2 regions of the Peribacillus sp. QJM3NY_7 genome follow, and region 2 is predicted to be linked to the other one. Evidence: riboswitches for the same ligand, from Rfam matches in the RefSeq annotation. Region 2 holds a riboswitch; the other holds the start of a gene.
The links. A riboswitch is a leader RNA that binds a small molecule or an ion and turns the genes downstream of it on or off. The one in region 2 is predicted to bind thiamine pyrophosphate.
Positions count from the first base shown of each region.

Region 1: it holds a riboswitch for thiamine pyrophosphate, as region 2 does, so the genes downstream of both, AC0VX1_RS19285 (ABC transporter substrate-binding protein) here and tenA (thiaminase II) in region 2, are expected to answer to the same signal.

Region 1 is NZ_CM149663.1:4,025,570-4,029,547, reverse strand. Features, by position in the region: gene AC0VX1_RS19290 (protein-glutamine gamma-glutamyltransferase) at 9-836, opposite strand; TPP riboswitch at 1,136-1,245, shown strand; gene AC0VX1_RS19285 (ABC transporter substrate-binding protein) at 1,379-2,374, shown strand; gene AC0VX1_RS19280 (thiamine-binding protein) at 2,386-2,670, shown strand; gene AC0VX1_RS19275 (ABC transporter permease) at 2,667-3,449, shown strand; gene AC0VX1_RS19270 (ABC transporter ATP-binding protein) at 3,439-3,978, shown strand, end outside.
Region 2 is NZ_CM149663.1:2,394,925-2,398,902, reverse strand. Features, by position in the region: gene AC0VX1_RS11450 (ECF transporter S component) at 1-488, opposite strand, end outside; gene tenA (thiaminase II) at 504-1,187, opposite strand; TPP riboswitch at 1,325-1,456, opposite strand; gene AC0VX1_RS11440 (protein kinase domain-containing protein) at 2,216-2,944, shown strand; gene AC0VX1_RS11435 (hypothetical protein) at 2,935-3,165, shown strand; gene AC0VX1_RS11430 (HU family DNA-binding protein) at 3,458-3,730, opposite strand; gene AC0VX1_RS11425 (cobyric acid synthase) at 3,904-3,978, opposite strand, start outside.

The DNA.
Region 1 (3,978 bases), 1.6 Mb from region 2:
TGCCAGGGTCATGAAAGGTATATCTTCGAACCTATTTCAGAAACAATACAATTGGAAAGGCTGGCAGGACTGTTATCGGGCTTGGCACGGGGGTTATTTAGTTGGAATTGTCTATAGAAGGAACTATCCAGGAAAATGATATGCGTTGTCAGAAATGCTGATATGGTGGCGAATGGCTTTCTATTGCTATTTAATTCATCGATGATTCCCTGTGCAGTGGTAATCCCGATCCCGTGGCCATAAAAGAGGTTATTCCCTAATAATATGGCATTTTCACCTTGCCATTCAGGGGTTGCCAAGTCGTGATCAGGGTTTTTGAAGTAAACGCAATCACCTGGTGAATAATCCCTTCCTTGGTGAACGATGAGAGCCATATTCCTTGGAGGGCGAAAGTCATATAAAAATAGGTCTGAAAAAAGATAGTCGAAATTCCTGGGGCCGATTAAATCCAAAATCGCCTTTAAAAAAGTGACGACCATTGCCGTCCCGCATTCGAAGGCATAAAGCCCTCCATTCATGAAAATGTCAACGAGCGCAGCATGAGGGAGAATCCCTGGCTGAAGGGTAAAGGTGCCATCCTTTGAAAGGTGCCAATAACGTTGATTGGATTGAGACTCCTCAAGTGTGGAAAAATCCGGACCGCTTTTATCCAACGCAATAGCTGCCTCTATGACTCGGTTCCTCAGCTGTATCTCGAAATTAAAATCCCCAAAGTTCCGGTATTCAAAAACGTTAGAATCTTCCGCCAAGCATTGAAGAGTTTCAAGCGATTTGGCAGAGGCTGTACCTGGTTGGATTTGACTGACATCTAACCATTTGTGATTAATCTTTATCATGACATATCCACCTTTTGCTAATAAAATTAAGGGTTTAATAAAACCAGTAAACAAAAATGTCTACACGTTATGCTCATTATATGAATGCTTGAAAAGAAATGACTATTTGGAACGTGTCCGCCGCCGTTGCAGCCAAGAATGATCGGAACGGAAAGAGGCAGAGTTATTTTGCTTTCAATGATTTTCGTTCAAAAGATATTTGAAGTGCCAGGAATACTTTTCCAATTAGAGAGAAGAAGCAAATTAGTATTCCTTTTTCCCCATGAATTGATATAATGAGAGAGAAAAGTTCATATGTGCGAGAAATGTAGGGGGGCCAGTACTGCTGGCTGAGATTGCATCCATTAGATGCTGACTCTTTGAACCTGATCTGGGTGATGCCAGCGGAGGGAACATATTATGACTGATTTTCTGTTTTGTATGTTAACGTCCGAATTCATCTTCGGGCGTTTTTTGCTTTTTTATCCAGTATTTGAATAGCCCTGGAGCCCTATTATGGTTCCGGCATATGAATCTTATAAGATGTGTAGGAGGATAATGACTTGAATAAATTCTTACCACTGTTAACTTCGTTCTTCCTTTTAGCTGGATGCGGAGCAGGCGGAACTAATGAAAAAGAAGAAGCATCTAAAAATGAAGAATTAAAGAAGGTATCGGTCGTGCTCGATTGGACACCGAATACAAACCATACAGGATTGTATGTAGCCAAGGAAAAAGGTTATTTTAAAGAACAAGGTCTTGATGTGGAAATTATCATGCCAGGTGAAGCTGGAGCTGATAAGCTTGTCGCTTCAGGGAAATCTGAATTTGGCGTGAGCTATCAAGAGGGCATAACGCAGGCCCGCGTACAGGGTGTGCCGATTGTTTCGGTAGCTGCCGTCATCCAGCATAATACTTCGGGATTCGCTTCCCCTGAGGCTAAGGACATTAAGACTCCCAAGGATTTTGAAGGGAAAACGTATGGTGGCTGGGGATCTCCGGTTGAAAAGGCCATTATTGATTCACTCATGAAAAAGGAAAATGCGGATGTAAATGAAGTGGACATAGTCAATACAGGAGACATGGATTTTTTCACTTCGGTTAAAAGGGATATAGATTTTGCCTGGATTTATTATGGTTGGACAGGCATTGAGGCTGAGTTACGAAATGAAAAGCTTAATATGGTGTACTTAACCGAATACTCTGATAAGCTTGATTACTATACGCCTGTTTTGACTACAAATGAAAAGATGATAAAAGAAGATCCCGAGACTGTTAAAGCATTCGTTCATGCAGCTTCGAAAGGGTACCAGTTTGCGATTAAGAATCCTGATGATGCAGCAGATATGTTAATTGAGTCTGCACCGGATCTTGATCCAAAACTAGTGAAGAAAAGCCAGGAGTGGCTTGCAGCCAAGTATCAGGATGATGCTCCGCGATGGGGTGAACAAAAGCTTGAAATTTGGAAGAATTACAGTGAGTGGATGACTGAAAATAAGCTTCTTGAAGGTGATTTCGATCCTGAAAAGGCATTTACCAATGAATTTTTACCAAAATAGGAGGAAATACAATGGCCAATTCATTAATTAGTATACAAATTATTCCTAAAGGGGAAAATGTCATCCCTATGGTCGATGAAGCAATCAAGATCATTGAAGAATCAGGTGTCAAGTATGAGGTTCACCCGCTTGAAACGACAATGGAGGGGGAGCTTTCCGAGCTTTTTGCCGTGATAGAAAAAATGAATGTAAGAATGATTGAAATAGGATCGCCGAATGTCATTTCCCAAGTGAAAATATTATATCAGCCAAGCGGGATTACGATGGATACGTTAACGGAGAAATATCGGGCATGATCGGAAGGGGAATTTGGAAGAAGGGGGCTCCCTTCTTTCTTTTATTATTGTTGCTGATTGTATGGGAGTCAGTGACAGTCTTATTGAAAGTTGAAGAATGGCTGCTTCCCGCTCCATCGGCCATTTTCATTGAAGGAATAGAGTCGTCCCGCAATCTTTACGGACACCTTATATCCACAACCGAGCTTGCGTTGTCAGGTTTTTTTATTGGAAGCTGCATCGGCTTATTGATCGCGGCAATCCTACACCTATTTCCAGGTGTGAAGGACGCGGTTTATCCTCTGCTCATACTATCACAAAATATACCTATCATTGTTTTGGCGCCGCTTTTGGTGATCTGGTTTGGCTTTGGCATGCTGCCTAAGTTAATCGTGATTTCACTTGTATGTTTTTTTCCGGTTGCGGTCGCATCATTGGATGGTTTTCGCCAGACACCATACGAGCTTAAGCATTATTTCAAGATGATGGGAGCGGGGGAAAACCAGTTATTTTGGAAGCTGGAACTTCCTCACTCGATCCCGTTCATTTTCTCCGGCCTGAAAATTTCGGCTACCTATAGTGTAATGGGTGCGGTTATTTCGGAATGGCTTGGGGCAAAATCGGGGATTGGTGTTTATATGACTCTCGCCTCTTCAGCGTTCAGGACAGATCGGGTGTTTGTAGCCATTTTCATCATTATGGGAATGAGCCTGATTTTTTTTGGAATCATCACTTTCCTGGAGAAATACTTGGTTTCTTGGAAGAGAAAGGAGGGCGAAAAGGGTGAAGCTGGAAATTAAAGACGTCTCCTATTCTTTCGATGGTAAGCAGAATATATTGGAGAATATGAATTTCCATGTGAATGATGGGGAATTCGTCACGATCCTTGGGCCATCGGGAAGCGGTAAAAGTACATTGTTTCACTTGATCGGCGGGATTTTGAAGCCTGATCATGGCATCATTTCATTGGATGGTAAAAAGATAAATGGCTTAAAGGGACATATCAGCTATATGCCTCAGCAGCCTTCCCTTTTACCTTGGAGAACGGTATTGGAAAATGTTTTGCTTGGAAGTGAACTTGCTGGGACCAGAGATAAAGAAAAGGCAAAAAACCTTTTGATGAAAGCTGGTTTAGAAGAATACGATAAAGCATATCCCCATGAATTATCTGGAGGCATGAAGCAAAGGGCCGCATTCATTCGGAGTATCTTAAGTCCACAGGACTTGATGTGCCTGGACGAACCCTTTTCTGCCTTGGATGAACTGACAAGATTGCAAATGCAACAATGGCTGTTGTCGGTTTGGGAAGAAAATCGGAGGTCGGTGCTT
Region 2 (3,978 bases):
GTCACACCTGCAAAGAATATGGAACCCACAAACCTCGCTATCATGAATAACGATAGATTCCAAGTAGAAAGAGCACCTATTTCCCCGTATGCAAAATCCATGATAACTGATGCCAGGCAGGAAGCCATCGCAGCTAAAACGGCCACCGGCATATTGAATTTTTTATATTTGAACCCCATGAACACCAGTTCCGCGAACAAACCTTGGACCACCCCATATAACAGTACAGTCAGCCCCCATGGGGAACCTAGAAAGAATTCCCCGGAAGCTGCGGCTATCTCCGCCAAAAGTGCCACACCCGGTTTCCGTAAAATGAAAAAGGCGACAGGGCCAGCTATAAACCACATTCCATAAATAAGTTGATCCAGATGTAATCCTAATGGTTTAACGGAATAATAAATCGAACCCCAAAGGATATAAACGATTCCAAATGCTACCGCAATCACGATCGTGACTAATATATCCGTTAATTTCAATCCTTTTTTCATTGTTTCATTCTCCTTTTATACTTCTAATGTTTCCTTATGAACGGGCCATGTCTCTAAACGATAAGCCATTTCCCAAAATGAGTATTCATATTGGCTGCTGAGAATAAAATGCTCTTTCATTCTCGCCTTATCTTCTTCAGTTACTTTTTCAGCAATCTCATCCAGCCTCGCAATTTGTTCTTCCACCAAAGTGCGGAACCACTCTCCTCCGTAAGCCGCTATCCATTCTTGATAAATCGGCTCTTCGGGCATGCACCCTTGCAGCTTTTCACCTATCTCATAATACAGCCAGTAACACGGCAAGATAGCTGCAATAACATCTCCTAAATGTCCCGAATAAGCCGCACGATACATATGGGAAGTATAAGCATAGGCAGTCGGGGCAGGCTTGAAATTTTCCCGTTCTTCTTTAGTGATGCCTAATCTCTCGGAAAAATTCTCATGAAGCTTCAACTCCGCTTCATATGTTCCTTGTGCATGGCCGGCAAGCCTGCTTGTTGTATGTAAATCTGTAGCCTTGACTGCCCCTAAGGCTTGAACTCTAGCAAAATGAGATAAATAATAGGCATCTTGCATGACATAAAAACGGAAACACTCCAATGGCAATGTGCCATCTCCTATTCCTGCAACGAACGGATGATTAAAACTAGCTTCCCAAATGTGATCAACTTCCTTACGGATTTCCTCTGAAAACTTCATGTCCATTACCTCCGAAATTGTATTTTTTCATTGAACGTTACAGAAAAAAAACACTTATCACCCCTTTTTTTGCAAACAAAAAACCACTTTCTTAAACGTAAAGAAAGTGGTTGTACTTGAAATAATACAGAAATGTATAGTTCCAGACCCCACTTCCCTACGCTGGTATAAACCAGATCAGGTTCTAAGGGTCTTAAAGTCATACTTCAATCTCAGCTTTTGTGGGTAAAAAATCAACTTTTACCTATAAAGCACCCCTAGTGGTACAAATTGTATATTAAATTCATTTGCCTTTATATTAACACGATAAATCCAATTGTCAAACGTATTAGAAAAGTTTTCTTGATTTAGGGTTACTAAACTTTCAATCTTTCATACCCTCAATTCCCGTAGCCTTCAAAGAATTTGATCAAAGGGAGCTCAGTTAGTAGTTTACTCGTGAGTTTTACCGGTTTACTCGTGAATTCTACTGTTTTACTCGTGAGTTTTGCCGGTTTACTCGTGAATTCTGCTGTTTTACTCGTGAATTGGCCACTTGACTCGTGAATTCAGCAGTTCACTCGTGAGTTTTTGCAATTTTACTCGTGAATTTAATGAATTCACAGTAATCCCCTTTTGAACTTTCCATCAAACCAGCTCACTATTGTGACGCCGGTTAGGGATTTCCCAAAGCAACTTCTCAACTCGCGCCCATCCACCTCATCACCTCCTACTCTTTTATTATGAATTCATTATAGTAAACTTAATATTTTTAAAAACCATATAATTTCATAATGTGAAAATATAGGAATTATTTATTTTTAATTGTGAACTATCAAAAGATCGCCCCGAAGAAATGACTTTCATTACCGCATTATCAAAAATCAGTGTTAAACTAACCATGATCATTCATATTTCCAGCATAGTTAATAATGGTCTTTTTTTTTGGTTCTTGACTCGAATATTTGAAAGTGGTGAGGGAAGTTTCAATTTTTCGTTCCTTTAGAAAGTTCTACCAGTTAATTGTGGATATTCCTTTAAAAAAGAGTGTGGTTTTGAATTACCGCTACGAGGTAAAAGCTGTAATCGGAACAGGAAGCTACGGTATTGTTTATCGTTGCAATGATTTGAAAATGAATGAAAATATAGTGATCAAACAGCTCCGGAAAAGTAAACGCCGCAGTAAAAAAGAGCTGAAACAATTTGAAAATGAAATTTCCATATTACGAATGTTAAACCACAGAAATATCCCTAAATTTCACGAGAAATTTTCGCAAGATGGAAATGTTTATTTTGTGATGGATTTCATAGAAGGGAATAATTTAGAAGACCATATTTTCTCGAATCAATTAACGTTCAATGAGAAAGAGTCTCTACATTTTCTGGTTAAGCTGGTCGATTTAGTATGTTATCTACATGAGCATGACATTTTCCATCAAGATATACGTATACCGAATATTCTACTTAAAAACCATCAGCCCATTTTGATAGACTTTGGTTTGTCCAAGATGATCAATTCGGACAACCTCGCTAGAGAATCCATTTTGCAGCTGAAAAGGCAGGATTTTTACGACTTGGGGGAAATACTTCTATATGTACTTTATACGACGTACGCTTCCAAAAGTAAAAAAGCACTTCCTTGGACAGAAGAGCTTTCGTTAGAAAAAGAAACCGTGCATATACTGAAAAGGTTATTAAGCATCCAAGAACCTTACTCAGATATTAAAGATATCTCAATGGACCTTCAGGCTGTATTGAAGTCAAAGAATTGGAATTAGCTGCTGCTGCCCCGCCCTTTTCTCTTGTAGCGGTCACTTCCACTCATGGGATACCTTTTGTAGCCTCGGCTGCTGCTGCTGCTGCCTCGGCGATAATGCCCATGTCTTCGCTCACTGCTGCCTTGGGAAAGCTGTTTGATTTTTTTCATTATTTTCTTCAGCATTTCTTTCACCTCTTTTATTTTGGTTTTAAAGCCTGTTATTCATTTAGCCTAACATAGTCACAGTATAAACCTTATTAATAAGTACTATAATTTTTTTTCATTTGTGTTACAGTCCATTACTGCTTCATGGATTCGGCTTTTTTCATTGTTGGTCATGGGAACGCCCTAATCCCTTCAATTTATGAAACTCCAAATGGCTCTTACCATATACGAATAGATGACAAAGTCGATTTTTTATCTTTTCCATTTCTGAGTCACATTCGGTATATATTATCTGTTTTTCGAATCAGTCAGAAAACAAAAAACCTGGCGCATATTTCATCGCCAGGTTTTTTTCTTCGTTCACCTTTTATTTTACAGCTTCTTTTAATTCCTTACCTGCTTTAAAAGCAGGTACTTTACTAGCTGCAATTTGTATTTCTTCGCCAGTTTGCGGGTTTCTTCCTGTACGGGCAGCACGGTCACGCACTTCAAATGTACCAAAACCAACTAATTGGATTTTTTCATCTTTAGCAAGTGTAGCCGTGATTGTTTCAAACAATGCATCCACTACTTTTTTTGCTTCGTCTTTTGTCAGTTCAGCTTGTGCTGCAACACTGCTCACTAATTCTGTTTTATTCATATGAACACCTCATCCTTTTATTTTGTATAAAATATGTAGAGAAGACAACATAACATATCTTGTATGCCTCTGTCACTTATTATGGCTAAATAAAAGGAATTGCAGCTCAAAATTGATCTTTCATGCAGATAAAAGGGCCTTGATCAACATACTAAGCACGGTCTGACTCTTGTTCAACTTTCTGCAGTTTCGAGCTGCAGCCATTGATAGACGGTATCCATATCAATGTTTTCTTCCAGATGGGAAGC